DNA from 3 places in the Streptomyces sp. NPDC058620 genome. Region 2 is predicted to be linked to each of the others. Evidence: riboswitches for the same ligand, from Rfam matches in the RefSeq annotation. Region 2 holds a riboswitch; each other region holds the start of a gene.

Region 1 (10,250 bases), on a different contig from region 2:
CCGCGGAGACCGCGGCGGACACCGGCGCCGAGGGCGGTTCGGTGCCCGCGCCCGCGCTGGCCGGGGCCGACGGCGCCTGGCTTCACCCCGGCAACCGCACCCGGCTGCCGGGCCTGTATCTGGCGGGCGGCTGGGCGCATCCCGGCGGCGGACTGGCGCACGCCGGGATGTCGGGGGCCCTGGTCGCCGGCCTCATCGTGGAGGGCGACGGGTTCCGCGGCTCCCGGTGAAGCCCCGGAGGGGGCCGGCTCAGTAGCGGTACGGCTCGTTCTGGCCGGTGTCGTACCCGTTGCCGTACGGCGCGGGTTCCGCGGGCTCCTGCTGCGGCATCGGCGGGTACTGCTCGGCGTCGCGCTGCTGCGGAACCCAGACCCCGCCCGGCGGGGTCTCGCCGTACTGCTGCGGGTAGGGCTCGGCGTACTGCTGCTGGCCCCCGTAGCTGTCGTACCCGTTGCCGTAACTGTCGTACGAGGCGTACGGCGCGGAACCGCCGGTGGTGCCGGTCCCGATGTACGGGTCGGAGTACGCGGCGTAGCTCTGCCGGTCCGTGCCGTAGTCGTACTGGCCGGCGTAGGTGTCCTGCCCCGGGGACGTGCCCTGCGTGGCGTAGCCGTCCTGGCCGGTGTAGGCGTCCTGGGCGGGCGGACTGTAGTCGGGGTACGGCGCGTAGGCGTCGTACTGGACCTCGCCCTGCTCCGTCCGGCTCCCGCCGGCGCCCGCGGCCGCGTAGGCGGCCTCGGTGTACACGCCGTACTGCCCGGTGTCGTCCGGCAGCGGTTCCGGCGCGTAGACCGCGGCCGGAGCCTCCGATTCGGCCCGGTACTCCAGGTCGGAGACCTCAAGGGTGGGTTCCCTGGTGTCGGCGCGCTCGGCGCCGCCACGGCGGCGGCGGCTCTCGCCGGGGCTGCCCCCTATGGCCCAGCCCGTCGAGAAGCCCCGCCGGAAGGAGAGCGTCACATAGGTCTGACCGGTCGCGAAGGCGATCGCCCCGAGGGCGATCACCAGCACGGACGGGATCAGGACACCTATGACCACAGCGAGGAATCCGGCGAAGGCGAGCAGCCGCCAGCGCAGCCGTGCCTTGTACTGCAGCAGCACCTCACCGAGCAGCCACAACGCCACGATGCCGAATGCGATGTAGAGGACCGTCCAGCCCACGCCCGCCCCCTCCTGCGGCCACCGCCCCGGTTGGTGGCGGGTACGGCCGGTCAGGACTGCTTGTGCAGTCCGAGATTCTCGTAGATCTCGAGCGTTGCCGTTGAGTTGTTGAGCGTGATGAAGTGCAGTCCGGGGACACCCTCGGAGAGCAACCTCGCGCAGAACTCCGTTGCGAACTCGATGCCAATGGAGCGTACAGCGGCGGGATCGTCCTTGGCTGCGAGGATGCGTTCTTTCAACGAGGATGGGAGAGACGCGTTGCTGAGCTGCGCGAATCTTTCGAGCTGTCTGGCGCTGGTGAGCGGCATGACCTCGGGAATGACGGGCGTTTCGCAACCCGCCGCGACCACGCGGTCACGCATCCGGAGATAGTCCTCCGGATTGAAGAACATCTGAGTGATCGCGTAATCGGCACCGGCACGGCACTTGTCCACGAAATGACCGATGTCGGTGTCCCAGTCGGTCGACCGCGGGTGCATTTCGGGAAAGGCAGCGACGCCGACACAGAAATCGCCGGACTCCTTGATCAGCCGGACGAGGTCGGCCGCGTACCGCACACCTCGCGGGTGCCTGACCCACTCGCCCATCGGGTCGCCGGGCGGGTCTCCGCGCACGGCGAGGATGTTCCGGATCCCGGCGTCCGCGTACTGACCGACCATGTTGCGCAGTTCCGCGATGGAGTGGTCGACGGCGGTGAGGTGCGCGACGGGCGTCAGCGTGGAGTCCTCGGCGATCTGCTGCGTCGCCCTGACCGTCCCGGAGCGGGTGGAACCACCGGCCCCGTACGTCACGGAGACGAAGCTCGGGGCGACCGCCTCGACCCGGCGCAGCGCGTTCCAGAGGTTCCGCTCGCCCTTTTCAGTCTTGGGCGCCCAGAACTCGAACGAGTAGGAGGTCTTGCCGGTCGCGAGCAGCTCACGCACGGTGCGCGCGTGATCCGTCCTGGTGGAAGGTGTGCCAAGGGCCATACTGGGAGGTTAACCAGGGCCGGGCGGTACCCCAACCAGATCAGTGCAATTTGCCCGAATTGGCAGGGTTGTTGTCCACCCTTCGGACACCAACCCGGACAGCAGCGCGGCCAACGCTCCGGACGGCGACCCGGACTACGCCCTGCTCAGGCGGTACGTGCCCTGACGCGCTCGGCGAGGTGGGCGGCAGCGGCGGCCGGATCGTCGGCCTCGGTGATCGCCCGTACGACGACGACGCGGCGGGCGCCGGCGTCCAGCACCTCGTCCAGATTGCCCGCGTCGATCCCGCCGATGGCGAACCAGGGGCGCGGCTGGTCGAGCGAGGCTGCGTACCGGACGAGCCCGAGGCCGGGCGCGTAGCGGCCGGGCTTGGTCGGGGTGGGCCAGCAGGGGCCGGTGCAGAAGTAGTCCACGCCGGGCTCGGCGACCGCGGCGTCGACCTCGGACTCGGCGTGGGTGGAACGGCCGATGACCACGTCCTGGCCGATGACGGCGCGGGCGGCGGGCACCGGCAGGTCACCCTGCCCGAGGTGCAGTACGTGGGAGCCGATGGCGTGGGCGACATCGGCGCGGTCGTTCACCGCGAGGAGCTTGCCGTGGCGCTTGCAGGCGTCGGCGAACACCGCGAGGTGGTCGAGCTCCTCCGCGGCCTCCATGCCCTTGTCGCGCAGTTGGACTATGTCCACACCGGAGCTGAGGACGGCGTCCAGGAACGCGGGGAGGTCACCCTGCCGCCTGCGTGCGTCCGTGCACAGATAGAGCCGGGCGTCGGACAGCTGCGCGCGAGGCGTGGACATGGTGAGGTTCCCCCGTCGGTACGGCGGGGTGCGGGCCGGGCCGTGGGGCTCGGCCCGCACTCCGTGTGCGGTTGTCTCGGTCAGACGGCGAGCGCCTGGGCGCGGCGCTTCACCTCCGTACCGCGATTCTCACTCAACGCCTGCGCGGGGGTACCGGGCAGGGTCGGGTCGGGAGTGAAGAGCCACTCCAGCATCTCTCCGTCGTTGTAGCCGTCGTCCCTCAGGACCGTCAGGAGCCCCGGGAGGCCCTTGACCACCTTGTCGCCGTCGATGAAGGCGGCAGGTACCTGGAGCGCCCGGTTCTCGCCGCGTCGTACGGCGATGAGCTGGCCATCCCTGACCAGCTGCCGCACGCGCGTCACCTCGATATCGAGCATTTCCGCGATGTCGGGGAGGTAGAGCCAGGCAGGGACGAGAGCATCGATCTTTGCGTCAATCTCGGTCACAGGGACAAGCGTGCCATCCCGGACCGACAGTCGGTAGCCGGGCCGACCGTAAGGGGGTCACGAGGTGGCATCGGAGCGGGTCAGAGCGTCGCCGCCTTCAGGGGCACGGAGGGGTCGGCGGCCCGCTCCGGGTCGACGCGGGCGCCCGACTCGATGAGTTTGCGCCCCTGCGCCAGGTCGCGCGGGCGGCCGACGGCGAGCACCGCGACCAGCACTTCTTCGCGCAGCCAGCACACCGACCAGGCGGCTTCCGCAGGGTCGCCGCGCCACAGCAGGGTGTCCGCACCGGCGTGGTGGCCCGCGTACTGCACGAACCGGTCGAACTGCTCGGACCAGAAGTAGGGCACCGGGTCGTACGGCTGCGGCTGCCCGTCACCGTCGGTGGTGACGATGGCGGCGGCGACGGTCCGCGGGCCCTGGAGCGCGTTGTCCCAGTGGTGGACGAGCAGACGCTCGCCGTAGCGGGCGGAGGGGAAGGAGGCGCAGTCCCCGACGGCGTACACATCGGGCAGTGAGCTGCGCAGCGCGCTGTCCGCGGTGACCGAGCCGTCCGGGCCGAGTGCGATGCCGGAGCCGGCCAGCCAGCCGGTGGCGGGCCGGGCGCCGATGCCCACGACCACCGCCCCGGCCTGAATCACCCGGCCGTCCGCCAGGACGACGGCGCCGGGTTCGATCCGGGCCACCCGGGCGCCGGTGAGGAGTTCGGCGCCGCTCTGCGCGTACCAGTGGGCCATGGGGGCGGCGACCTCGGCGGGCAGGGCGCCCGCGAGGGGGCGCTCGGCCGCCTCGACGACGGTGACCGCGCAGCCCGCGGCGCGGGCGGCGGTGGCGAACTCCGCGCCGATCCAGCCCGCCCCGACGACCACGATGTCGTGCTGCCGCTCCAGGACGGGCTTCAGCCGCGCGGCGTCGTCGAGGGTGCGCAGGAGGTGGACGCCCGGGACGCCCTCGGACCCGGGCAGCACGATCGGTTCCGCTCCGGTGGCGACGACCAGGGTGTCGTACGGGACGGGGCCGTCCACGGTGTCCAGTTCGTGCGCCCCGGGCCGCAGCCCCGTCACGTCGAGCCCGAGGCGCAGGGTGATGCCGACTGCCTCGAAGTCGATGTCGAAGGCGGAGTCCTCGGCCTTGCCGAGCAGGACCGCCTTGGAGAGCGGCGGCCGGTCGTACGGCTGATGCGGTTCGGCGCCGATCAGCGTGACGGGGCCGGTGAAGCCCTGTTCGCGCAGGGCCACGGCGGTCTGTACCCCGGCCATGCCCGCTCCGACGACCACGACGTGCCGGGTCAGGCGTCCCGCTGTCTGCTGTTCCGTCTGCTCACTCACCCGTCCACCTTAAGCACCTGACGGTTCGTCAGGAAGGTGGCTCCCTCACGACGGCCGGGCCGCGACGGCCCGAGCAGGTCCTTGAGTGGGTCTTACTGACCACGGGTGACGGGGTTTAGGGTGGCCAACGTAAAAGACTCGCGGGAGCCCGGACGCACCGGGCTGAGAGGGAGGCTGGGCGGCCTCCGACCGTACGAACCTGATCCGGGTCATGCCGGCGAAGGGAGGGGCTGGAAGCCCATGCGTGTTCCAAGGAGCGGAAACGGATGCGACGTCCTCGTCATCGGGGGCGGCATCATCGGGCTGGTGACCGCCTGGCGGGCGGCGCAGCGCGGCCTGCGTACGGCGGTGGCCGACCCCGGGCCGGGCGGCGGGGCCGCCGGAGTGGCGGCCGGGATGCTCGCCGCCGTCACCGAACTCCACTACGGCGAGCAGACCCTGCTCGGCCTCAACGTCGCGTCCGCCGCCCGCTATCCCGCGTTCGCGGCTGAGCTGGAGGAGGCGAGCGGTCAGGAGATCGGCTTCCGCGCCTGCGGCACCCTGGCCGTGGCGCTGGACTCCGACGACCGGGCCCATCTGCGCGAACTGCACGCGCTGCAGCAGCGTTCGGGGCTGGAGTCCGAGTGGCTCACCGGGCGCGAGTGCCGCCGTCTGGAGCCGATGCTGGCCCCGGGCGTACGCGGTGGGCTGCGCGTCGACGGCGACCACCAGGTCGACCCCCGGCGGCTGGCCGCTGCGCTGCTGACCGCCTGCGAACGCGCCGGGGTGGTCTTCCACCGGGCCTGGACGCAGCGGCTGACGGTCACGCACGACCGCGCCGCCGGAGCCGTACTCGCGGGAGGGACCGAGCTCCGCGCCGACCAGGTCGTCCTCGCCGCGGGAAGTCTCAGCGGCCGGCTCGCGGGGCTGCCCGAGGAGGTCGTGCCGCCGGTCCGCCCGGTCAAGGGCCAGGTCCTGCGGCTGACCGTGCCACCCGCGTACGCCCCCTTCCTCAGCCGGACGGTGCGCGCCGTCGTCCGCGGCAGCCACCTCTACCTGGTGCCCCGGGAGAACGGCGAGCTGGTCGTCGGCGCCACCAGCGAGGAGCTGGGCTGGGACACCACCGTCACGGCAGGCGGGGTCTACGAGCTGCTGCGCGACGCGCACGAACTGGTGCCCGGCATCACCGAGCTGCCGCTCACCGAGACCCGGGCGGGCCTGCGCCCGGCCTCCCCCGACAACGCCCCGCTGCTGGGCCCGACGGCCCTGCCCGGCCTCCATCTCGCCACCGGACACCACCGCAACGGGGTACTGCTGACCCCGGTCACCGGCGAGGTGATGGCACACGTGCTGACCACCGGCGAGCTGCCGGACGTGGGCCGCGCCTTCACACCGAGCCGTTTCACCCCCTCGCCCTCAGCCACCCCCGTGCCTCAGGAGCAGCCCGCATGACCGAGCATCTGTCCGGCCCCGTTCTGATCTCCGTGAACGGGGAACGCCGAAGCGTTCCCCTCGACACCCCGCTCGACACTCTCGTGGCGACGCTCACCGCCTCGCACTCCGGCGTGGCCGCAGCCGTCAACGAGACCGTGGTCCCGCGCAGCCAGTGGTCCTCCACCGCGCTCGCCGACGGAGACCGTGTCGAGGTCCTCACCGCGGTCCAGGGAGGCTGACCCGATGTCCGACGATCTCTTCACCCTGGGCGGTACGCCCTTCTCCTCCCGGCTGATCATGGGTACGGGCGGCGCTCCGAGCCTGGAGGTCCTGGAGCGCTCCCTGCTCGCCTCCGGCACCGAGCTGACGACCGTGGCGATGCGCCGGCTGGACCCGACCGTGCAGGGCTCGGTCCTCTCCGTCCTGGAACGGCTCTCCATCCGCGTCCTGCCGAACACGGCGGGCTGCTTCACCGCAGGCGAGGCCGTACTCACCGCCCGGCTGGCCAGGGAGGCGCTGGGGACCGACTGGGTCAAGCTGGAGGTCGTGGCGGACGAGCGCACGCTGCTGCCCGACCCGATCGAGCTGCTGGACGCCGCCGAGATCCTCGTGGACGACGGGTTCACGGTCCTTCCGTACACCAACGACGATCCGGTGCTGGCCCGGAAGCTGGAGGACGTGGGGTGCGCGGCGATCATGCCGCTCGGCTCCCCCATCGGTTCCGGCCTCGGCATCCGCAACCCGCACAACTTCCAGCTGATCGTCGAGCGGGCCGGGGTACCGGTGATCCTGGACGCCGGCGCCGGGACCGCTTCGGACGCGGCGCTCGCGATGGAGCTGGGCTGTTCGGCGGTGATGCTGGCGTCGGCGGTGACCCGGGCCCAGGAGCCGGAGCTGATGGCGGGCGCGATGAGGCATGCGGTGGAGGGCGGGCGCCTGGCGTTCCGGGCCGGCCGGATTCCACGCCGCCACTTCGCCGAGGCGTCGTCCCCGGGCGAGGGCCGTGCCGTACTGGACCCGGAGCGTCCGGCGTTCTAGGACACGGCCGGAGCGTGTCCCTGTCACGGCTCGGCTGCAGTAGCCCCCGGAGCTGCCCGGACCGTCGGCCGTGTCGGCGCCGGCTCGTAGACTCGATGCGTGGATACGACCCTCCAGGACCCCATGATCGGGCAGCTGCTCGACGGCCGCTATCGCGTCGACGCGCGGATCGCCGTCGGCGGTATGGCCACGGTCTACCGGGCCATGGACACCCGGCTCGACCGGGTGCTCGCGCTCAAGGTGATGCACCCGGCACTGGCGACCGACGCCTCGTTCGTCGAGCGCTTCATCCGCGAGGCCAAGTCCGTGGCCAGGCTCGCGCACCCCAATGTCGTCGCGGTCTTCGACCAGGGCGCCCAGGGGGCGTACGTCTATCTGGCGATGGAGTACGTCGCGGGGTGCACGCTCCGTGACGTCCTGCGCGAGCGCGGTGCCCTGCAGCCCCGGGCCGCTCTGGACATCATGGAACCGGTACTGGCCGCCCTCGGCGCCGCGCACCGCGCGGGCTTCGTGCACCGCGACATGAAGCCGGAGAACGTCCTGATAGGGGACGACGGCAGGGTGAAGGTCGCCGACTTCGGGCTCGTACGGGCCGTGGGTACCGTCACCGAGACCACCGGCTCGCTCCTGGGCACCGTGTCGTATCTCGCACCCGAGCAGATCGAACACGGCACCGCCGATACGCGGGCCGATGTGTACGCGTGCGGGGTCGTCCTCTACGAAATGCTGACCGGTGGCAAGCCCCACACCGGGGACACCGCCGCCCAGGTCATCTACCAGCACCTCAACGAGGACGTCCCGGCGCCGTCCGCGGCCGTCCCGGGGCTCCCGGTGGAGCTGGACGCTCTGGTGGCGAGCGCCACCGCCCGTAACGCCGAGGTGCGTCCGCAGGACGCGGTGGTCCTGCTGGCCCTGGCACGGGAGTGCAGGGCCGCCCTCACCGACGAGCAGCTCGACGCGAAGCCCCCGCGGGCCCGCGGCGAGGAGCACGACGCCGCCGACGACCGTACGAGCGTGATCCCGCGGGTGCTTCCGCCCGGCCAGGGCACCACCCACCACACGAGCCGGCTGGAGATGCCGCCGTCCCTGCCGCCCCGGCGGACCGGACCCGGCCGACGCGTCCCCTTCGGCGGGAACCCCCGGCGCGGCATAGCCGCCGCGCTCGCCGCCCTCCTGCTGGTGCTGGGCGTCGGCGCGGGTGTCTGGTACATCAACTCCGGGCAGTTCACCCGGGTCCCCTCGCTGCTGGGCCAGAGCCAGCAGACCGCCGAGCAGCGGCTCGATGACGCCGGTCTCGATGTGCAGCGGATCGACCGCGCGTACAGCGACACCGCCGCCCGTGGCACGGTGGTGAGCAGCGATCCGGGTTCCGGCGAACGCATCCGGGGCAACGACTCCGTGCGGCTCGTCGTCTCCCGGGGCCCGGAGATGGTGGACGTGCCCGATGTCCAGGGCGTCGCTCTCGCCGAAGCCAGGCGCGACCTGAAGGAAGCGGGTCTGGTCCCCGGGAGGGTGACCCGGGAGTTCAGCGAGGACGTGGCGCGGGGCGATGTGGTCCGTACGGACCCCGGGGCCGGCACCGAGCGCCACTCCGGATCCGCCGTCGCGCTGGTGGTCAGCAAGGGCAGCCCGATCGACGTCCCGGACGTCACCGGTCTCTCCGTCGAGGACGCCACCCTCGCGCTGGAGGAGGAGGGCCTGAAGGCCGAGGTCCGGCCCGGCCGGGTGAGCTCCGCCGAGGTCGCGGGCGATATCGCCGAGCAGTCACCCGCGGAGGGCGCCGTGGCGGCCGAAGGCGACTCCGTGGAGCTCACGGTCTCCAAGGGGCCTCGGATGCTCGACGTCCCGGACGTCACGGGCAAGGACGTGGACGAGGCCAGGAGCACACTGGAAGAGGCGGGGTTCGAGGTCGAGGTCGACCGGCCCTTCCTGTCCTTCGGCGACACCATCGAGAAGCAGTCCGTCGACGGTGGCGAACAGGCCGCCGAGGGCTCCACGATCACGATCAGGACCAAGGGACTGTAGATCCACATGCGAAACCCGGTAGGCGCCCATGTCCCGGTGGCGGGCGGACTCGCCAAGGTCGGTCTCGACTACGCGCGTGAGCTGAGCGCGGAGGCCGTGCAGGTCTTCGTCGCCAATCCGCGCGGCTGGGCGACGCCGCCCGGGAATCCGGCGCAGGACGATCTGTTCCGCGCGGAGTGCGAGGCAGGGTCGATCCCGGCGTACGTCCACGCCCCGTATCTGATCAATTTCGGCTCGCACACCGAGGCCACGGTCGAGCGGTCGGTGGAGTCGCTGCGCCACTCCCTGCGCAGGGCCAGGGCGATCGGCGCGCTGGGCGTCGTGGTGCATACGGGTTCGGCGACCGGCGGACGGCCCCCCGCGGAGGCCCTCGCGCAGGTGCGCAGGCACATGAGGCCGCTGCTCGACGAGCTGACGCACGACGACGACCCGTGTCTGCTGCTGGAGTCGACCGCGGGGCAGGGCTTCTCGCTCTGCTCGCGGACCTGGGACTTCGGTCCGTACTTCGAGGCACTGGACTCCCATCCCAAGCTGGGCATCTGCCTGGACACCTGCCACATCTACGCGGCGGGGCACGACCTGACCGGCCCCGCGGGCATGCGTCAGACCCTCGATCTGCTGGTGGACACCGTCGGCGAGGGCCGGCTGAAGCTGATCCACGCCAATGACTCCAAGGACGTGGTGGGGGCGCACAAGGACCGGCACGAGAACATCGGCGCGGGGCACATCGGTGCGGAGCCGTTCCGTGAGCTGTTCTCGCACCCGGCGACCGACGGCGTACCGCTGGTCATCGAGACGCCCGGTGGCAAGGCTGGGCATGCCGCGGACGTTGCACGACTGAAGGAGCTGCGAGATCCCGCACACCCTTGATAAGTACCCCTAGGGGGTATACGGTTTCTGTTGTCGACAGGAACCGCTGTCCGGCTTTGGGGAAAACCATGCGGCACGACCACGACACCCGGCACGACCCGCACGCCGGACACGCCCACCAGGCGCACGCGGGGCAAGAGGCCCACGCAGGACACGGCGGCCACGCGGGACACGGCGGGCCCGCGCCCTCGGGCTCCGCGCCCGGCAAGG
Region 2 (10,250 bases):
CGTCGAACCCGCGCACCAGCCGACCCGCCCGCCTGGTGAGCGCCGCCGCGGCCAGCCCGCCGACGACAAGTGCGATGAGGGTCGCGACGAGCGCGTATCGGAGCGAGTTCCAGACGGCTTCGAGCGGCGGAACGAGGAACGTGGAGCCGCTCGCGTCGGCGGACTGCAGCGCGCCGTAGAAGCCGAACCCGTAACCGCCCGGCCCGTCGAAGGAGCGCTCGACCAGCACACCGAGCGGCAGCAGGATCAGCAGCAGGACGGTCAGCAGCACCCCGCCGAGCAGCGCCCACTGCCCGGCGCCACGCGGCCTGCGGGCGGTCTGTTCCGGATCGACCAGCTTCAGAGCGGTCTCGCGCCGCCGTACGGTCCAGGCGTGCACGGCGAGGATCGCACCGACCGCGGCGAACTGCACGAGGGTCAGTACGGCGGCCGTCGGCAGATCGAGGAGCTGGGCGGTCTGCCGGTAGATCTCCACCTCGAGCGTGGAGAAGGCCGGGCCGCCAAGGATCTGCACGACGCCGAAGGAGGTGAACGTGAAGAGGAAGACCATCAGCGCCGCAGCGGCCACGGCGGGCGCCAGCGCGGGCAGGGTGACCCGCCGCCAGGCCGCGTACCGTCCGGCCCCGAGGACCCTGGCGGCCTCCTCCTGCCGTGGGTCGAGCTGCGCCCACAGGCCGCCGACGGTCCGTACGACCACGGCGTAGTTGAAGAAGACGTGCGCGAGCAGGATCGCCCACACGGTGGTGTCGAGCCGCACACCCCACAGCTCGTCGAGGAAACCGCCGCGGCCGAGCAGCGCCAGGAACGCCGTCCCGACGACCACGGTCGGCAGCACGAACGGCACCGTGACCACGGCCCGCAGCAACTGTTTGCCGGGGAAGTCGAAACGGGCGAACACATAGGCGCCGGGCAGCGCGAGGATCAGGGTGAGCGCGGTGGAGGCGAGTGCCTGCCAGGTGGTGAACCACAGGACGTCGAGGATCTCGGGCCGGCCCAGCACCTCACCGATCCGGCCGAACTGCCACCGGCCCGCGTCCTTCAGCCCGCGGCCGACGATCGCGGCGACGGGGTAGGCGAAGAACAGCGCGAAGAACGCGACGGGCACGGCCATCAGGCCGAGCCGCACCGCGCTTCCGCGTACCTGCCCCTTGCGCACGGAGCGGCCGGCTACTTCACCACGAGCGAGGACCACGACCGGACCCACTGCTCACGGTTCTCGGCGATCTTCTCCGGGGCCACGGTCGTCGGCTCGTCGACCTTCGCGCCGAACTCGGTGAAGAGCTCCGGCAGCTTCGCGTCGCTCACGACCGGGTTCACGAACATGTTCAGCGGCATGTCCTCCTGGAACTTCTGACCGATCAGGAAGTCCAGCAGGGCCTTGCCGCCCGCCTCGTTCTTCGCGCCGTCCAGCAGGCCCGCGAACTCGATCTGCCGGAAGCAGGTCCCGGTGGCGACGCCGGTCGGGGCCTCGGCCGGCCGCGGCTCGGCGTACAGCACCTCGACGGGCGGGCTGGAGGCGTAGGAGACGACGAGGGGCCGGTCGGCCTTGGCCTTCCTGCCGCCCGCGGAGCCGGAGAACTCGTCGTTGTACGCCTGCTCCCAGCCGTCGACGACCTTGACGCCGTTGTCCTTCAGCTTCTTCCAGTAGTCCTCGTAGCCGTCCTCGCCGTAGGCGGCGACGGTACCGAGGAGGAAGCCCAGGCCGGGCGACGAGGTGGCGGCGTTCTCGGTGACGAGCAGGTTCTTGTACGCGGGCTTCAGCAGGTCGTCGAAGGACCGCGGCGGCGCGAGCTTCTTGTCGGCGAAGTACTTCTTGTCGTAGTTGACGCAGATGTCCCCGGTGTCGACCGGCGTGACCCGGTGCTTGTCCGCGTCGAGCCGCACGTCGTCCGCCACCCGGTCGAGGCCCTTGGCCTCGTACGGCGTGAACAGGCCGTTGTCGAGGGCGCGGGAGAGCAGCGTGTTGTCGACGCCGAAGAACACATCACCGCGCGGGGAGCCCTTGGTCAGGATCTCCTGGTTGAGCGCGGCACCGGCGTCACCGCTCTTCAGGACCTTGACGGTGTAGCCGGTCTCCTCGGTGAACGCCTTCAGTACGTCCTTCGAGGCGTTGAAGGAGTCGTGGCTGACCAGCGTCACGGTCTTGGAGCCGGAGCCCTTCGCCCCCTCGGAGGCGTCGTCGGAACTTCCGCAGCCCGCGAGAGCCGTGACACCGAGCGCGGCGGCGACCGCGGTCACGGTGATCTTCGTGGTGGTGCTCATGTGATCCTCCTGGAAGTGACCAGGAAGAGACGCGGCCCTGCCCGCTTCCCAGTGATCATCGGGAAGCGGGCAGGGCGCAACAGCTTGAGTAAGGTCCGAACTTCCTACCCGGAATGACCCGGGCGAGGTTCAGAGGGTCTGCGGCCAGCCTGTCCTCGGTGCCGCACTCTCAGCGCTGTGGCGCTCCCCTGTCGGAATATGAAGTTGAATGTGGCGCCCAGGCTACACCGGGCCCCTTCCGCTTCAGCGCTCGGAGGCCGCCAGCTGTCCGCAGGCCCCGTCGATCTCCTGGCCGCGGGTGTCCCGGACCGTGACGGGCACGCCGTGGGCCGCGATGGCCTCGACGAACGCCTTCTCGTCCTCGGGCCGCGAGGCGGTCCACTTGGAACCCGGCGTCGGGTTCAGCGGGATCAGGTTGACGTGCACCCGCTTGCCCTTGAGCAGCCGGCCGAGCCGGTCACCCCGCCACGCCTGGTCGTTGATGTCGCGGATCAGCGCGTACTCGATGGAGATGCGACGGCCGGACTTCGCCTCGTACTCCCAGGCGGCGTCCAGCACCTCCCGCACCTTCCAGCGCGTGTTCACGGGGACGAGCGTGTCACGCAGCTCGTCGTCCGGAGCGTGCAGCGAGACGGCGAGACGGCACTTGAAGCCCTCGTCGGCGAAGCGCAGCATCGCGGGCACCAGGCCCACTGTGGAGACGGTGATCCCGCGCTGCGAGAGACCCAGCCCGTCGGGCTCGGGATCGGTCAGCCGGCGGATCGCGCCGACGACGCGCTTGTAGTTGGCGAGGGGCTCGCCCATGCCCATGAAGACGATGTTGGAGAGCCGCGCCGGCCCGCCAGGAACGTCGCCGTCACGCAGTGCCCGCATGCCGTCCACGATCTGGTGCACGATCTCGGCGGTCGACAGATTGCGGTCGAGCCCGGCCTGCCCCGTGGCACAGAACGGGCAGTTCATCCCGCAGCCCGCCTGCGAGGAGATGCACATGGTCACCCGCTCCGGGTAACGCATGAGGACGGACTCCACGAGCGTCCCGTCATGCAGCTTCCAGAGCGTCTTACGGGTGGTGTCGTCGTCGCAGCTGATGTGCCGCACCACGGACATCAGGTCGGGGAACAGCGCCTCGGCGAGGCCCTCGCGCGACGCGGCCGGAATGTTGGTCCACTCCGACGGGTCGTGCGCGTACCGCGCGAAGTAGTGCTGCGACAGCTGCTTGGCGCGGAACGGCTTCTCGCCGATCGCGGCGACTGCTTCCTTGCGCTCGTCGGGCGTGAGGTCGGCGAGATGCCGCGGCGGCTTCTTGGCTCCGCGGGGCGCGACAAAAGTGAGTTCTCCGGGCTTTGGCATGGTTCTTCCAGTGTCGCAGACAGACGAGTAAGGGCCCGCCGTCCTGTGGACAACGGGCCCTCGCTCACAACTTTGCAGGTCAGACGGTGTGCGGGCGCGGTGTGTCAGCCCGATCCGACGAAAATCACCAGCAGCAGCCAGACCACGGGCGCGGTCGGCAGCAGCGAGTCCAGCCGGTCCATGATCCCGCCGTGGCCGGGCAGCAGCGTGCCCATGTCCTTGATCCCCAGATCGCGCTTGATCATGGATTCGCCCAGGTCACCGAGGGTGGCACTGGCGGCGACCGCGAGACCCAGCAGCAGGCCCTGCCACCAGGCGCCGCCGGCGATCAGGAACTCCATGCACAGCGCGCCTGCGGCCATGGCGAAACTCACGGCCCCGAGCAGACCCTCGCGGGTCTTGCCGGGGCTGATGCGCGGTGCGAGCTTGTGCTTGCCGAAGCGCCAGCCGACCGCGTACGCCCCCGTGTCGCTGACCACGGTCAGCAGCAGGAACGTCAGGACGCGCTGGGGGCCGTCGTCGGCGGCGAGCAGCATCGCCACGAACGTGGCCAGGAACGGCACGTAGAAGGCGGCGAACACGCCGGCCGTGACGTCCTTGAGATACCCCTCGGGCGGTTCGGTCATCCGCCAGACCAGGACGGCGAGCGCCGTGAGCGCCATGGCGACCCAGGCGCCCTCCGCCCCGCGCACGTACCCGGCGACGACCATCGCCGCGCCACCGACCGCGAGCGGCACGAGGGGCGCCTTGATGCCCTTGCGCTCCTCCAGGCGGGAGGTGAGCTCCCACAGACCGACCACGACCGCGGCCACGATCACGCCGATGAAGGCGGCCTTCACGACGAAGAGCGAGGCGACGATGACGGCACCGAGCGCCACGCCCACCCCTATGGCGGCGCGGAGATCACGCCCGGCACGCTTCTTCGGCGGGGGCTGCGGCGGGGTGGACATGGGCTCCTGCGGCATCTCGTCACGGAACAGGGGGCCGCTGACGCGCGCGGCTTCCCTGTCCCGGTCGTCGCGGTTGTCAGCGTCTCTACCTGCGTCGGGAACGTCCGGCACGATGGGCATGGGCCGAGTCTGCTGGGCGTCATGCACATCGTATGCAGGACCCGCCGGAGCGGCTCCCATGTGGGGCGCGCCCCAGTAACCGGCTCCCTGCCGGGCACCCCAGGAAGAGTCGTTCATCAGACTTCGAGCAGCTCGGCTTCCTTGTGCTTGAGCAGCTCGTCCACCTGGGCGACGTACTTCGCGGTGGTGTCGTCGAGCTCCTTCTCCGCGCGGCGCACCTCGTCCTCGCCGGACTCCTTGTCCTTGACGAGCTTGTCGAGCGTCTCCTTGGCCTTGCGGCGGATGGAGCGGATCGAGATCTTGGAGTCCTCGGCCTTGGTCTTGGCGACCTTGATGTACTCCTTGCGGCGGTCCTGCGTGAGCTCCGGGAACGTCACACGGATGATGTTGCCGTCGTTGCTCGGGTTGACGCCGAGGTCCGAGTCGCGGATCGCCTGCTCGATGTTGCGCAGTGCGGTCTTGTCGAACGGAGTCACCACGGCCATCCGCGGTTCGGGAACCGAGAACGAGGCCAGCTGGTTGATCGGGGTCAGCGCGCCGTAGTAGTCCGCGACGATCTTGTTGAACATCGCCGGGTGCGCACGGCCGGTGCGGATCGCGGCGAAGTCCTCTTTCGCGACGACAACGGCCTTCTCCATCTTCTCCTCGGCCTCGAGGAGGATTTCTTCGATCACCACGTGCTCCTGCGTGTCTAGAGTGGACCCGGCATCGTCGGGCCCTGCGGATCATCCTGCGTCGCGTCCTCACCTGCACGGTGTCCGACCGGCAGGCGTTGTCCATCCTTGGGGGCCGTCAGGCCCTGGTGCCCTCGTCACTCACGAGCGTGCCGATCTTCTCACCCTTGACCGCGCGGGCGATGTTGCCCTCGGCGGTCAGCTCGAAGACGAGGATCGGCAGCTGGTTGTCACGGCAGAGCGTGATGGCGGTGGCGTCGGCGACCTTGAGGTCGCGGGCGAGCACCTCGCTGTACTCCAGGGCGTCGAACTTCACCGCGCCGGGGTTGGTCTTCGGGTCGGAGTCATAGACCCCGTCCACCCCGTTCTTGCCCATCAGCAGGGCCTTGGCGTCGATCTCCAGCGCGCGCTGGGCGGCGGTGGTGTCGGTGGAGAAGTACGGCATGCCCATGCCCGCGCCGAAGATGACGACGCGCCCCTTCTCCAGGTGCCGCACGGCGCGCAGCGGGATGTACGGCTCCGCGACCTGGCCCATGGTGATGGCGGTCTGGACGCGCGAGTCGATGCCTTCCTTCTCCAGGAAGTCCTGGAGTGCGAGGCAGTTCATCACGGTGCCGAGCATGCCCATGTAGTCGGACCGGGCCCGGTCCATGCCACGCTGCTGGAGCTCGGCACCACGGAAGAAGTTCCCGCCGCCGATCACTACCGCGATCTCCGCGCCGTCCCGTACGACCGCGGCGATTTCGCGGGCGATGGTGTGCACGACATCGGGGTCGACACCGAGGCCCCCGCCGCCGGCGAACGCCTCCCCCGAAAGCTTCAGCATGAAGCGTCCGGAAATCGTGCCCTCGTCGCGCTTGTGGTCGGCCTGTGTGGCGTCCGCGCCCTTGTCCATGGAAATTCTCCTCGTGCACATACGAAGAAGGCCATTGCCGGTGGGTCTGGTGTCCCTCAGCGGCAATGGCCTCCTCGTCAGATCTGCGGTCGTCCGGCATGAGTGCGGCCGTCGACTGCACTAGACCCTATCGGGGTCCACCGTTGTTCGCGGACGGACTCAGATGCCGACCTTGATGCGCGCGAAGCGCTTCAGGCTGACACCGGCCTCGTCCAGGATCTTCTGGACGGACTTCTTCGGGTCCTTGGCGAACGCCTGCTCCAGGACGACGACGTCCTTGAAGAAGCCGTTGACGCGACCCTCGACGATCTTCGGAAGGGCGGCCTCGGGCTTGCCCTCCTCGCGAGAGGTGGCCTCGGCGACGCGACGCTCGTTCTCGACCGTCTCGGCCGGGACCTCGTCGCGGTTGAGGTACTTCGGGGCGAAGGCAGTGATGTGCTGCGCGACGTCCTTGGCGACCTCGGCGTTCTCCTTGTCCAGCTCGACGAGCACGCCGACCTGCGGCGGGAGGTCGGGCATGGTGCGGTGCATGTACGCAGCCACGTAACCGCCGGTGAACTGCGCGAAGCGGTCCAGGACGATCTTCTCGCCAAGGTTGGCGTTGGCCTCGTCCACGTACGCCTGGACGGTCTTGCCGGCCTCGATCTCGGACGCGAGAAGCGTCTCGATGTCGGCCGGGGAGGTGGCGGCGACGTGCGCGGCCAGCGCGTTGGCGACGGCCTGGAACTTCTCGCCCTTGGCGACGAAGTCCGTCTCGCACTTCAGCTCGAGCAGGACGCCGGAGGTCTTGTCCTCGGAGATGAGGGAGACGACGGCGCCGTTCTCGGCAGAACGGCCTTCGCGCTTGGCGACGCCCTTCTGACCCTTGATACGGAGGGCCTCGACGGCCCCTTCGACGCTGCCGTCGGCCTCGTCGAGGGCCTTCTTGCAGTCCATCATGCCGGCGCCGGTGAGCTCACGGAGCTTCTTGACGTCCGCGGCGGTGTAGTTCGCCATGAGTCTGTATTTCTCTCTCGAAGTCTGAAAGATCTACGGGTGAACGGCGGGGGCGGTGCCTGTGGCACCGGCCCCCGCCGTCTTCAGCCGTGACGGGTGTCAGGCCTGCTCGGCGTCCGCGGCCGGAGCCTCGGCCTCGGCAGCGGGGACCTCGGCGGCGGGCGCCTCGGCAGCGGCCTCGGCGACAGGAGCCTCGGCGTCGGCGACCTTCTCGGTCTCGGCGGAGGTCTGAACCTCGGCGTCGGCCTTCTTGTCGCCCTCGAGCAGGTCGCGCTCCCACTCGGCGAGGGGCTCGCCGGCGGCCTTCTCGCCCGGCTTCGAGTCACCGGTGGCGGCACCGGAACGGGCGATGAGGCCCTCGGCGACGGCGTCGGCGATCACGCGGGTGAGCAGGGTGACGGAGCGGATCGCGTCGTCGTTGCCCGGAATCTTGTAGTCGACCTCGTCGGGGTCGCAGTTGGTGTCGAGGATCGCGACGACCGGGATGTGGAGCTTGCGCGCCTCACCGACGGCGATGTGCTCCTTCTTGGTGTCGACGATCCAGACGGCGCTGGGCACCTTCTGCATCTCGCGGATACCACCAAGGGTCTTCTCCAGCTTGGCCTTCTCGCGCGAGAGAACCAGGAGCTCCTTCTTGGTGAGGCCCGACGCGGCCACGTCCTCGAAGTCGATGAGCTCCAGCTCCTTCAGGCGCTGGAGGCGCTTGTAGACGGTGGAGAAGTTGGTCAGCATGCCGCCGAGCCAGCGCTGGTTGACGTAGGGCATGCCCACGCGCGTCGCCTGCTCGGCGATCGCTTCCTGCGCCTGCTTCTTGGTGCCGACGAACATGATGGAACCGCCGTGGGCGACGGTCTCCTTGACGAACTCGTAGGCGCGGTCGATGTACGACAGCGACTGGAGCAGGTCGATGATGTAGATGCCGTTGCGCTCCGTGAAGATGAAGCGCTTCATCTTCGGGTTCCAACGACGGGTCTGGTGACCGAAGTGGACGCCGCTTTCCAGCAGCTCCCGCATCGTGACGACGGCCATGGCCGTACTCCTTGAGGTACTCGGTTATCGCGACCGCAGGATTGCTGTCGCGCCTGACGCCCCGACGCGCCGTGCCACAAGGGACCGAGGAGCGCGGCCACCGTCCGCAGAGAGGGTGGTGGCGGGGCGTGCGAAGTCGACCCGGTCACCCGGATCGCCAAGGAAAGTGTACGGGACCCGTCGGGTGCCGGGTGACGGCGCTGTCCACAACCCGTCCGTTGTCCACAGATCGCGTTCATGATCCCCGCGGACCGGCGGCTCCGGGCAGCGTTGCGGTCATGCTCCGCACACCTGGAAAGCACCTGTCCCGCCGCCCTGCCGCCGTTCTGTTCGCCGTGTCCGCGGCCCTCCTCGCGGTGGCGGCCGCCTGTGCCGGCGCCCATGCGTCCGGGCGGCCCGCGCCGGACGGAGACCGCTCGTGGCCCTTGGCGGGCCGCCCCGCGGTGGTACGCGGGTGGGAGCCGCCCGCCGGGCCGTACGGGCCGGGTCACCGCGGCGCCGACCTCACCGCACAACCGGGCGCCGCGGTGCTGGCGGCCGCCTCCGGCCGTGTGTCGTTCGCCGGGCCGGTGGCCGGACGGGGGGTGCTCGCCATCGAGGTGGCCGGGAGCGGGGAACCATCTCTGCGCACCACGTACGAGCCGGTGCGGGCCCTGGTCGCCGAGGGCGAGGAGGTCGTGGCCGGTCAGGCGGTGGCGGTTCTGGAGACGGGACCTTTCCACTGCCCTGGAGCCTGCCTGCACTGGGGGCTGCGACGCGGCGGGAGCTATCTGGACCCTCTGACGCTGCTGCCGCCCTCCCTGCTGAGGCGCGGCCCTTCCCGCTTGCTGCCGGTGTTCGGCGTACCGGAGCCGCGGCCCCCGGCCGGTGCGGGGTCCGGGCCGGTGGCCGGGAGCCGGGAGGCGGGCTACGGAGTGCGCGGGCCGGCCGGGCACGCGCCGCACGCGGGAATGCTCGCGTCGGCCGCGGCCGTGGCGACCGTCAGCCCCGGACTCCGCGCAGGATCATCGCGACGGCCGTCTCGGCGACCACGCCCGGTTCCTCGGCCGCGCCCAGCTCGATACGGCGCACGGCGGCGTCCACCGAGCCCTGCAGCAGCATCGCCGCGAGCCTCGGCTGCGCATGTCCGAGATCGCTCAGCGCCTCGACGATCATGGCGATCAGCCCCCCGTGCGCGGCCCGGATCTTCTCGCGTGCGCCCGCGTCCAGCTCGCTCGCGGAGATCGCCACGACCGCGCGGTGGCGCCGGTCCCCGACGAGGTCGAGCTGCCTGCGGACGTACGCCTCGATCTTCCCCTCCGGCGTCCCGGCACGCGCCATCGCGTTCTCGACCTCGGCCGCCCAGACGGGGAAGTCGACGGCGCAGAGCTCTTCCACGACGGCCGCACGGGAGCGGAAGTACTCATAGACGGAGGACCTGGCGAGCCCTGTGCGCTCGGCGAGAGCGGGGAAGGTCAGCGCCTCCGTACCGCCCTCGGACAGCAAGGAGCGTGCGGCGTCGAGGAGGGCGCCACGCTGCATGGTCCGGTGCTCGGCCACGGAGGCCGCTCGAATCCTGGGCACGCGTCCACTCTACGGCGGCAGGTGTTCGGGAGGGGGTGCGCGCCTCTGTTCGGGTGGCCGAAGCCACCCCGGCCGGCTGCCGGAGAGCCGTTGTCCGAGGACTGGCTCAACGTCCCGCGTCGGCCAGTTTCGCCCGGAGTTGCAGCACGGACTTCGTGTGGATCTGGCTGACCCGGCTCTCGGTGACCCCGAGGACGTTGCCGATCTCGGCGAGGGTCAGCCCTTCGTAGTAGTAGAGGGTGACGACCGTCTTCTCCCGCTCGGGGAGCGTATTGATGGCCCGGGCGAGCAACCGTCTGAGCTCACGGCCCTCGGCGACCTCCACCGGATTGTCGGCGGCCGTGTCCTCCAGCGTGTCCATCAGGCTCAGCCGGTCGCCGCCCTCGCCGCCGACGTGCAGCAGATCTTCCA
Region 3 (10,250 bases), on a different contig from region 2:
TCTGCAGGCCGGCGGTGAGCGCGGCGAGGGAGATCGTCAGAGGGACGAACAGGAAGTGGTAGACGGTCGTTATGCCGAATTGCCATCGCGCCAGGGTTTCCGGCGCCAGAGCTAGGTCCACGTCGTCGTTCTCCTTACGGGGCCGTGTTCACAGGGGTGCTTTGCCCCACTTATCCCTCTGATCAAGGGAGGAACCGGGACACGCTTGTGAACGCGTTCACATTCACAAGCATTATGGCGCACACGCTTTCGGAACGTTCGATCGGGGGGTCCTTCCCGGCCATCCGGGCAGCCGGCCCCCGGCACCGCACAGCACAAGGGCCCCGGACCTCGCCATCGAGGTCCGGGGCCACCGGCACGCACAGAACGGAGCGGCTACGGCCGGAAGGCTCCGCAGCGGCCGCGCCCGCGGCTCACCATTCCTGGCGGTACGACTCCGTCACCTTGAGGAACACGTCATTGGCCTCGGACTCCCCGATCGTGACCCGCACTCCCTCACCCGCGAACGGCCGGACCACCACACCGGCCCGCGCGCACGCGGCAGCGAAGTCGACCGTACGGTCCCCGAGCCGCAGCCAGACGAAGTTGGCCTGGGACTCCGGAACGGTCCAGCCCTGCCGCACCAGCTCCTCCTGGACCCGGTTGCGCTCACAGACCAGCGTGCCGACCCGGCCCATCAGCTCGTCCTCCGCACGGAGCGAGGCGACGGCCGCGTCCTGGGCGAGCTGGCTGACCCCGAAGGGGACGGCCGTCTTCCGCAGCGCCGCCGCGACCGGCTCGTGGGCCACCGCGAACCCGACCCGCAGCCCGGCCAGGCCGTACGCCTTGGAGAAGGTCCTCAGCACCGCGACATTGGGCCGGTCCCGGTAGATCTCGATGCCGTCCGGCACCTCGACGTCCCGGATGAACTCCTTGTACGCCTCATCGAGCACCACCAGCACATCGCTCGGCACCCGGTCCAGGAACCGCTCGAGCTCGGCCCTGCGGACCACCGTGCCCGTCGGGTTGTTCGGATTGCAGACGAAGATCAGGCGCGTCCGGTCGGTGATCGCGTCCGCCATCGCGTCCAGATCGTGCACATCACCGCCGGTCAGCGGCACCTTCACCGAGGTCGCTCCGCTGACCTGCGTGATGATCGGGTACGCCTCGAAGGAGCGCCAGGCGTAGATGACCTCGTCCCCGGGGCCGGAGGTGGCCTGGAGCAGCTGCTGCGCCACGCCGACCGAGCCGGTTCCGGTGGCCAGGTGCGAGAGAGGAACACCGAATCGGTCGGCCAGCTCGTTCATCAGACCGGTACAAGCCATGTCCGGGTAGCGGTTGAAGTTCGCGGCGGCGGCGAGCGCGGACTCCATCACCCCGGGCAGCGGCGGAAACGGGTTCTCGTTGGAGGAAAGCTTGAAGGCGACCGGTCCGCCGGCCGCCGCCGGCTTGCCCGGCACATAGGCGGGCACGCCGTCCAGCTCGGCGCGCAGCTTGGGGCTCGTATCGCTCACCGCAGGTCCTCCTCGACCATCCGTGCACATCAATACTGCTCACCTTATGAGGATTCGGCTCCGCTGCGAATGGCCGGAGCCGGGATTCGTCCCCTGTGCCGGGAAGCGCACGGAATGGTCCCTCACGCGTCCGCCCAGCCGAGGGGGAGCGTTTCCCATCCCGCCGCGCGCCGGTGGCTCACTCCGTGGCGCGCATCCCTCGAAGAGGTGAGTTGAGACCTCTTCGAGACATCGGCCATTCAGCAGGCCCATCGACTTCGGCACATGACACACTGATGCCCAGCCTGCCAACTCCCGTGTTTTCCAAGGCATTTAGCATCAAACGATCATGCAGAAACGTGCCTGTCAACGGGTGAATATGCGACCGGCCCAACTACCCGTCCGAGCCCTACTATCGGCTCGCCATGACAGCAGCAGGGAAGCACCAGGTGAGCCGGACAGAGACGCCCCGGCGCAACGGCCGGCAAGGACGGGCGGGTATCCGGGATGTAGCCGCCGCGGCCGGGGTCTCCATCACGACCGTCTCCGACGCGCTCAACGGCAAGGGCAGGCTCCCGGACGCCACCCGCCGACATGTCCGCGAGGTCGCCGAGCGTCTGGGCTATCGCCCGTCCGCGGCGGCCCGAACCCTCCGTACGGGCAAGTCGGGTCTCATCGGCCTGACCGTGACCACGTACGGGGATGAACCTTTCACCTTCACCGAATTCGCGTACTTCGCGGAGATGGCCAGAGCCGCCACGTCCGCGGCGCTCGCCCGCGGCTACGCCCTCGTCATCCTCCCCGCCACCTCCCGCCACAGCACCGTCGACGTCTGGTCGAACGTCGCACTGGACGGCACCGTCGTCATCGACCCCTCCGACCAGGACCCGGTCGTCACCGAACTCGTGCGCCAGGGCGTGCCGGTCGTCTCGGACGGCCGCCCGGCCGGGTCGCTCCCGGTCACCGCCTGGGTCGACAACGACCACCGGGCCGCCGTCCTCGACCTCCTCGACCACCTCGCCGCCGCCGGAGCCCGCCGCATCGGCCTGCTGACCGGCACCACCACCGACACGTACACCCGGCTCTCCACCACCGCCTACCTCCACTGGTGCGAGCGCGTGGGCCAGGACCCGGTGTACGAGTCCTATCCGGCCCACGACCCGTGTGCGGGCGCGGTGGCGGCCGACCGCCTCCTGGCCCGCCCCGACCGGCCCGACGCCGTGTACGGACTCTTCGACCCCAACGGGACGGATCTGCTGGCGGCCGCCCGCCGGTACGGTCTGCGCGTCCCGGAGGACCTGCTACTGGTGTGCTGCAGCGAGTCCACGGTCTACGCGAGCACCGAACCGCCCATCACCACGCTCTCCCTCAAGCCGCGCAGAATCGGCACAGCAGTCGTCCAGCTCCTCATCGACGCCATCGAGGGCGTCGAACACGACGGTCCGCTCGAACAGGTGATACCGACCGAGCTCATCGTCCGGACCTCGTCACAGCGCCGCCCGCCGCGCACCACGGTCAGTGCTCCGCGCTCCCCGGCCGGGGACTGACCGCAACAATCCGGACCAATTGACCGGTGAACCGTACGTGCGCGCGGATTCACCACCCCTGGTGCGTCACACAGCACGATCCGCATTCCTATGATGGGCGCACGACACCGCGGACCACCTCTACCAGGCAGGGCCCGTCGGGTGTACGGCGGCGCGACGGTGGTGGAGGGGTCGATGACTCAGGGGGCCGGTCAGGAACCCGTGGTGCGGACGGCGACGTTGCGTGACTTTCGCGTACCGCCGTATGCGCAGACGCCCGTGCCCGCGCGCTCGCCGCACCCCGGCAGCGTGGCGATGGACCACGAGCCGCCGGAGGGCTACACGCCCACCGAGCGCGATCTGCCGGTGATCAGGCGCGAGGACACCGTCGAGGTGCACCCCGTCCCCGAGCAGCGGCCGGCCGCCGACCCGGGGCGCGGTCCGCTCTACGTCGTCGGCGACGTCCACGGCTATCTGGACGAGCTCCTGGCCGCCCTCGCCGAGCGGGGCCTCATCGACGCCGACGGCGCCTGGGCGGCGGGCAACGCCCGGCTCTGGTTCCTCGGCGACTTCACGGACCGCGGCCCGGACGGCATCGGCGTCATCGACCTCGTGATGCGGCTCTCCGCCGAGGCCGCAGCGGCCGGCGGGTACTGCAAGGCCCTGATGGGCAATCACGAACTGCTGCTCATCGGCGCCAAGCGGTTCGGCGACACCCCGGTGAACTCCGGTGCGGGCACCGCGACCTTCCAGGCGGCCTGGCTGCTCAACGGCGGCCAGAAGACCGATATGGACCGGCTCCAGGACGTCCACCTCCAGTGGATGTCCCGGCTCGACGCGGTCGTCGAGGAGGACGGGCATCTGCTGATGCACTCCGACACGACGGCGTACCTCGACTACGGCTCCACCATCGAGGACGTCAACGACACGGTGCACGCCATCCTTACGCGTAACGACGCCGATGAGTGCTGGGACGTCTTCCGCAAGCTGACCAAGCGGTTCGCCTTCCGGGACGAGGGGGGCGCCGAGGCCGTGCGCGCCTTGATGGCGACGTACGGCGGGCAGCGCGTCGTGCATGGTCACAGCCCCATTCCGTACCTGCTCGGCGAGGTCGGCTCGGAGGACGGCGAGGACAGCACGCGCCCCGTCGTGGACGGCCCGCACGTGTACGCGGACGGGCTCGCCATCGCCATGGACGGCGGCGTGACCATGGCCGGAAAGCTACTGGTGGTCCAACTCCCCCTGCATGAATGAAGCAGGCCGGGGAAGACGCATCCTCGACCTGACCATGCCGACCACCGGGCCTATTTACGGAAACCCCCTGTCACCCCGTGCCGTGGGCGCTCTACCATCGGCGTATCAGTCGCAGGCTCTCCTCCGTTTCCGCCCGATTGCCCGGTCCACGCGGTCAGTCAGGCCCTACGGAGCATCGGGGGATGCACATGAAAAGCGCTCCGCACCTGCTGGCCGAGGACCGCCCCGAGTACGAGCGGATTCTCGATGACGCACTGCGTCATGCTCATGAACACCCGGCTCTGGACGGAGTCGGTGACCGGCTCAATCCGGAACAGCTACGCACCATGGCGCTGAACGCCACGGCTCTCATCACCGCGGCCGCCGCCACCGAGTACGAGCACTACGTGAAGGCGCGCGACGAACTGCGCGGTCCCGCCGGTGATCCGGCCCTCGGGCCCGCCCCGGACGAGACGAAGGGCGCGGGCGCCGGTGCAGGCGCCGTGGTCACCGCCCTGGCTCCCGTCCTCGCCGGTACCGCAGCCCTGATCTTCCTGCTCGTCGGCTATCTGCTCCAGGCGCTCGGCCCGGACCTCGCTTTCGCGGCCACGATGGTCACCGCGGGCTGGTTCTTCGGCGCGGTCGCCGCGGCGGCCACCCTGGTCGCCGCCGTCGGACTGCTCACCACGGCCCTGCGCAACGGCGCCACCTCGCTGCCTGCCGAGGACCCGGAGGAGGAGTTGCCGGAGGACGTGGCGCGCGCCAGGGAGGCGTGGCGCCATGCCCTGCTGGAGCGCGGCATCCTGCCTTTCCTGCGGGACGCACTCGCCGACCCGACGGCAGGACCCGCCTCCCGGACGCCGCACCGCTCCCCGAACCGCATCCCGAAGATCGGCTACAGCAGACCGGACTTCTCCGGCCCGGCCGACGGCCCGTCGGCCGGACCGCGCCCGACCTTCACGAGCCCCGACTTCACCAGTCCGGACTTCGGCGGACCCGAGCACCAGCCCGAGTGACCGCTACGCCGGGGACACCCGCACCACGGCGTAGCGGCCGCCCGTCCGCTCAGTCGGCGATCGGCAGATAGACCCGGTTGCCGGCCGCCGCGAACTCCTTCGACTTCTCCGCCATGCCGACCTCGATCTCCGCCTGCGAGCCCCCGTGCTCACGCCGGATGTCCTGCGAGATCTTCATGGAGCAGAACTTCGGGCCGCACATCGAGCAGAAGTGGGCCGTCTTCGCCGGCTCGGCCGGCAGCGTCTCGTCGTGGAACTCCCGTGCCGTGACCGGGTCGAGCGCCAGGTTGAACTGGTCCTCCCAGCGGAACTCGAACCGCGCGTCCGACAACGCGTCGTCCCAGTCCTGCGCCCCCGGGTGCCCCTTGGCGAGGTCCGCCGCATGGGCCGCGATCTTGTACGTGATGACCCCGGTCTTCACGTCGTCCCGGTTGGGCAGGCCCAGGTGCTCCTTGGGCGTGACGTAGCAGAGCATCGCCGTACCCCACCAGGCGATCATGGCGGCGCCGATCCCCGAGGTGATGTGGTCGTACGCCGGGGCGACGTCCGTGGTCAGCGGGCCGAGCGTGTAGAACGGCGCCTCCTCGCAGATCTCCTGCTGGAGGTCGATGTTCTCCTTGATCTTGTGCATCGGGACGTGGCCCGGGCCCTCGATCATCGTCTGGACGCCGAATCGTTTGGCGACCGTGTTCAGCTCGCCCAGCGTGCGCAGTTCGGCGAACTGCGCCTCGTCGTTGGCGTCGGCGATCGAACCGGGGCGCAGTCCGTCGCCCAGCGAGTACGTCACGTCGTACGTCGCGAGGATCTCGCAGAGCTCCTCGAAGTTCTCGTACAGGAACGACTCCTTGTGGTGCGCGAGGCACCAGGCCGCCATGATCGAGCCGCCGCGCGAGACGATGCCGGTCTTACGGCGCGCGGTCATCGGCACGTAGGGCAGGCGCACGCCGGCATGCACCGTCATGTAGTCGACGCCCTGCTCGGCCTGCTCGATGACGGTGTCCTTGTAGATCTCCCACGTCAGCTCCTCGGCCCTGCCGTCGACCTTTTCGAGGGCCTGGTAGAGCGGCACGGTGCCGATCGGTACGGGGGAGTTGCGCAGCACCCATTCACGGGTGGTGTGGATATTGCGGCCGGTGGACAGGTCCATGACCGTGTCGGCGCCCCACTTGGTCGCCCAGGTCATCTTGTCCACCTCCTCCTCGATGGAGGAGGTGACCGCGGAGTTGCCGATGTTCGCGTTGACCTTCACCAGGAACCGCTTGCCGATGATCATCGGCTCGATCTCCGGGTGATTGACGTTGACCGGCATGACGGCCCGGCCCGCGGCGATCTCCTCGCGTACGACCTCGGGCTCGACGTTCTCCCGGATCGCGACGTACTCCATCTCCGGGGTGATGTCGCCGCGCCGGGCGTACGCGAGCTGGGTGACGGGCCGTCCGTCGCGGCTGCGGCGCGGCTGCCGCGGCCGGCCGGGGAAGACCGCGTCGAGGTTGCGCAGTCCGCCGCGGGGCGATGTGTGCTTCAGGCCGTCGTCCTCGGGGCGGCCGGGACGTCCGGCGTACTCCTCGGTGTCTCCGCGGGCGATGATCCAGTTCTCCCGCAGCGGCACGAGGCCGCGCCGGACGTCGGTGTCGATGGTGGGATCGGTGTACGGCCCCGACGTGTCGTACAGCGTCACGTCCTTGCCGTTGGTGAGGTGCACCTGACGAACCGGCACCCGGAGGTCCGGGCGCGAGCCCTGGACGTATCCCTTGTGCCAGCCGATGGACTTTCCGGCCTCGTTATTCGGTGCTTCCTGCGCGTTCTGCGCGTTCTGCTCCGAGGCAGGCGTGCGTGCGTCCGCTGTGGTCATGAGACCTACTCCCTACGCCGGCATTACCCGGTAACAGGTTCGGCGGTCGGCGCAGCCTGTTCCGTACCGGTGTACGGAGGTCAGCGCCCTCTCAGCCCGGTGCTCCGAGCTCCCGCGTGTGCAAAGGTGCCACCACGCTAGCGTCCTTCATGGCGTGCTGAATAGAGGGCCCCTCCCGTTCTTGCGATGATCGCCCGGTGACCTCCTCCCAAAGCGATCCCGAACCGCAGGGCCCCCCGCACAGCCATTCGCACAGCCACGGCCCTGCCGCCCCCGTCTCCAAGCATCTGCGCAAGGTCATCGCGGCCGTGCTGATTCCGTTCGCCACCGCGGTCCTTGTCGGCCTCGTGGCGTTCTGGCCCGGTGGCGCCCCCGCCCACGAACGCACAGGTGTCGGTTTCGACCGGCAGACCCAGTCCGGCAAGGTGGTCCGGGTCGACACGGTGGACTGCGCGGACGTCAACGCCGCGCAGGTGCCGGCGACCGGTGACACCTCGACACCCTCGGGACGCGAGGCGGTCAACGCGCAGACGGGGGACTGCAAGAAGGCCACGATCGAGGTGACGAGCGGCAAGGACAAGGGCCGGACCTTCGCCGAGATCGTCCAGCCGGACGCCCCGAGGCAGCTGCACGAGGGTCAGGGCGTGGTCGTGGCGTACGCGCCCGACGCGCCCCGTGACCTCCAGTACTCGGTGACCGATGTGAACCGGAAGTTCCCGATGGCGCTGCTGGCCGCGATCTTCGCGCTGGTCGTGGTCGCGGTGGGCAGGCTGCGCGGCGTGATGGCGCTGATCGCGCTCGCCGTGTCGTTCGCCGTGCTCACCCTGTTCATCCTGCCTGCCATCCTTCAGGGCTCGAATCCCCTGGTCGTGGCGGTGATCGGGGCGAGCGCCATCATGCTGGCGGCGCTCTACATGTGCCACGGCCTGACGGCCCGTACGTCCGTGGCCGTCATCGGCACACTCATCTCGCTGCTGCTGATCGGCCTGCTCGGCTCGCTCTTCATCGGCTGGGCGAGTCTCACCGGCAACACCGACGACAACACCGGCCTCATCCACGGCCTGTTTCCGGACATCGATATGAGCGGTCTGCTGCTGGCCGGCGTCATCATCGGTTCGCTCGGCGTACTCGACGACGTGACCGTCACCCAGACGTCGGCGGTCTGGGAACTGCACCAGGCGGACCCGACGATGGGGGCACGGAAGCTCTACAAGGCGGGGATCAGGATCGGCCGCGATCACATCGCCTCGGTCGTCAACACCCTCGTGCTCGCCTACGCGGGGGCCGCGCTGCCCCTGCTGCTGCTCTTCTCGATCGCCCAGAGCAGCATGGGGACGGTGGCCAACAGCGAACTGGTGGCGGTGGAGATCTTCCGGACACTCATCGGTTCGATCGGACTGGTCGCCTCGGTGCCGGTGACCACGGCACTCGCGGCGCTGGTGGTCTCCGCGGACCGCACAGGGCTCGGCGCGGAAGGCGGAGCTCCTGCACCCGCACGGACAGGGAGGGGCCGTCGTCGCAAGGCGTAGCGACGGGCGCCCCCTCAGCCGGCGTTCTGTTCCTCGGCGAGAATCCGGCCCAGCGCCTCTTCGAGGTTGCCCTCGAAGTCACTCAGCGTGTGCTCCTGACCCAGCGGGACCAGTTTGTCCGTCCGGTCGAGGAACGCCACAAGAGGCGCCGTGCCGGCCCGGAAGAGCGCACGGTCCTCTCCCACCTGGAGCCGGATGTGTACATCGGAAAGCCCTTCGGGCTCGGTAGGCCCGATGTGCACATCCCCGTCACCGCTGGGGCTGTTGAGACCGTCGAGTAGCAACTCACGGCCAAAAGCCCAGGTGACAGGGGCGTCGCCCGGCAGGTGGAAGGTCATTCGGATCGCATAAGGATCAGCAACCTCGTATCGGAGCTCCACCGGAATACGGAAGGAAAGCTCCTCGGAAACGAGGAAGCTCATCATGACCTCTGCTTGAACCGACTCGCGCATCGTTCAACCCCGCGGTAGATGAAACTGGCCAGGAATGATCCCCCGTGGCCCTATTGACGCCATCGTGGTGCACGCGATAGCAGATCACAAGGAGTGATTTTTCAGATACTGATAGAGAGCACGAGCGAACGCAAGAGATCCGCGACCTCGTTGCGTAGCTGTTCGACTGCGGGGAGCAACCGGTCCTGCTGGTCAAGGGGTATGGAAATGGCCATCGTCGCCACGGTGGTGCCCACCGTGATCGGGATGGCCGCGCAGATCGTTCCCAAGGCATATTCCTGTCGTTCAATGACAGGCTCCATGCGTTCCGTTGATCGCAACCGTTCAAGAAACGACTCGCGATCTCGCACAGAGTGACGAGTCAGAGGCTGCACGGGATGGCGGTCGAGATGGTCCCCGCGGGCGTCCTCGTCGAGTTGTCTCAATAGGCACTGTCCGATCGCGTGCGCGTGACCGGTCTCGCGGAACGCGGCCCATTCATCGACGGCCGGATGGGCCGGAGTGTCCGCGACCGCGATGAGTTCGATCTCGCCCTCGCGGTAGATGGCGCAGTAGACCGGCACGCCGATGGCGTCGCGCCAGCGCGCGAGCGAGTCGGTCATGGCGTTGCGACGGTTCTGTACGGCACCACCGTCGATCAGCCGCTCGGCGGCTTCGCCGAAGAGGAAGACGCCGTTCTCCCGGCGCAGGTAGCCCTCATGGGTCAGGGTGCGCAGCAGGTGGTACGCGGTCGGAAGCGGAAGCCCTGCTTCCCGTGCGAGTTGCTTCGCGGGCGCCCCGTCGCGATGGGTGCCCACGGCCTCCAGCAGTCTCAGTGCCCGCTGCACCGAACCGATCAATGTCGGTACAGCGGTATTCGCTGCTGTGGTCACAGGTCACCCCCAGGCATGGTGACGGGCGGTCAGCCCTCCCGTGGGGGCCGCCCCCACGGACTGCCACGAACCTGGGCCCGGAGACCGGACTGCCGTACAAACCAATGGGCAATGCGATGACGGACAGTTACTTCCCAGGTGGCGGCTGCGATACGCCACTGTATCGGCACCGTACGCCCGAAGTGCCTTTTCGTCGGGGACTTAGCTCAGCTGGCCTAATCGTCCCGCGACGTCCGTCACTACCAGTCACGGCCCGACGAGGACGAGGACATGAACTTCCGTACGACGAAGACCAGAC

What was found. A riboswitch is a leader RNA that binds a small molecule or an ion and turns the genes downstream of it on or off. The one in region 2 is predicted to bind thiamine pyrophosphate.
Region 1: it holds a riboswitch for thiamine pyrophosphate, as region 2 does, so the genes downstream of both, thiO (glycine oxidase ThiO) here and ACFWSK_RS06740 (thiamine ABC transporter substrate binding subunit) in region 2, are expected to answer to the same signal.
Region 3: it holds a riboswitch for thiamine pyrophosphate, as region 2 does, so the genes downstream of both, thiC (phosphomethylpyrimidine synthase ThiC) here and ACFWSK_RS06740 (thiamine ABC transporter substrate binding subunit) in region 2, are expected to answer to the same signal.

The regions. Positions count from the first base shown of each region.
Region 1 is NZ_JBHXQO010000042.1:1,959-12,208, forward strand. Features, by position in the region: gene ACFWSK_RS28425 (phytoene desaturase family protein) at 1-230, shown strand, start outside; gene ACFWSK_RS28430 (hypothetical protein) at 250-1,158, opposite strand; gene metF (methylenetetrahydrofolate reductase [NAD(P)H]) at 1,209-2,126, opposite strand; gene thiE (thiamine phosphate synthase) at 2,273-2,923, opposite strand; gene ACFWSK_RS28445 (Rv2175c family DNA-binding protein) at 3,004-3,369, opposite strand; gene ACFWSK_RS28450 (NAD(P)/FAD-dependent oxidoreductase) at 3,450-4,694, opposite strand; TPP riboswitch at 4,825-4,937, shown strand; gene thiO (glycine oxidase ThiO) at 4,935-6,125, shown strand; gene thiS (sulfur carrier protein ThiS) at 6,122-6,346, shown strand; gene ACFWSK_RS28465 (thiazole synthase) at 6,351-7,145, shown strand; gene pknB (Stk1 family PASTA domain-containing Ser/Thr kinase) at 7,245-9,170, shown strand; gene ACFWSK_RS28475 (deoxyribonuclease IV) at 9,177-10,040, shown strand; gene ACFWSK_RS28480 (DUF4396 domain-containing protein) at 10,109-10,250, shown strand, end outside.
Region 2 is NZ_JBHXQO010000004.1:93,392-103,641, forward strand. Features, by position in the region: gene ACFWSK_RS06735 (ABC transporter permease) at 1-1,111, opposite strand, end outside; gene ACFWSK_RS06740 (thiamine ABC transporter substrate binding subunit) at 1,168-2,262, opposite strand; TPP riboswitch at 2,346-2,462, opposite strand; gene rlmN (23S rRNA (adenine(2503)-C(2))-methyltransferase RlmN) at 2,506-3,612, opposite strand; gene ACFWSK_RS06750 (phosphatidate cytidylyltransferase) at 3,717-4,799, opposite strand; gene frr (ribosome recycling factor) at 4,799-5,356, opposite strand; gene pyrH (UMP kinase) at 5,475-6,251, opposite strand; gene tsf (translation elongation factor Ts) at 6,411-7,247, opposite strand; gene rpsB (30S ribosomal protein S2) at 7,347-8,276, opposite strand; partial or broken gene ACFWSK_RS06775 (peptidoglycan DD-metalloendopeptidase family protein) at 8,555-9,130, shown strand; gene ACFWSK_RS06780 (TetR/AcrR family transcriptional regulator) at 9,258-9,815, opposite strand; gene whiG (RNA polymerase sigma factor WhiG) at 9,946-10,250, opposite strand, start outside.
Region 3 is NZ_JBHXQO010000024.1:60,344-70,593, forward strand. Features, by position in the region: gene ACFWSK_RS21985 (cytochrome ubiquinol oxidase subunit I) at 1-121, opposite strand, end outside; gene hisC (histidinol-phosphate transaminase) at 414-1,493, opposite strand; gene ACFWSK_RS21995 (LacI family DNA-binding transcriptional regulator) at 1,898-3,019, shown strand; gene ACFWSK_RS22000 (metallophosphoesterase) at 3,179-4,252, shown strand; gene ACFWSK_RS22005 (hypothetical protein) at 4,435-5,247, shown strand; gene thiC (phosphomethylpyrimidine synthase ThiC) at 5,297-7,099, opposite strand; TPP riboswitch at 7,092-7,225, opposite strand; gene ACFWSK_RS22015 (YibE/F family protein) at 7,297-8,628, shown strand; gene ACFWSK_RS22020 (SsgA family sporulation/cell division regulator) at 8,643-9,080, opposite strand; gene ACFWSK_RS22025 (IclR family transcriptional regulator) at 9,182-9,952, opposite strand; gene ACFWSK_RS22030 (DUF5326 family protein) at 10,192-10,250, opposite strand, start outside.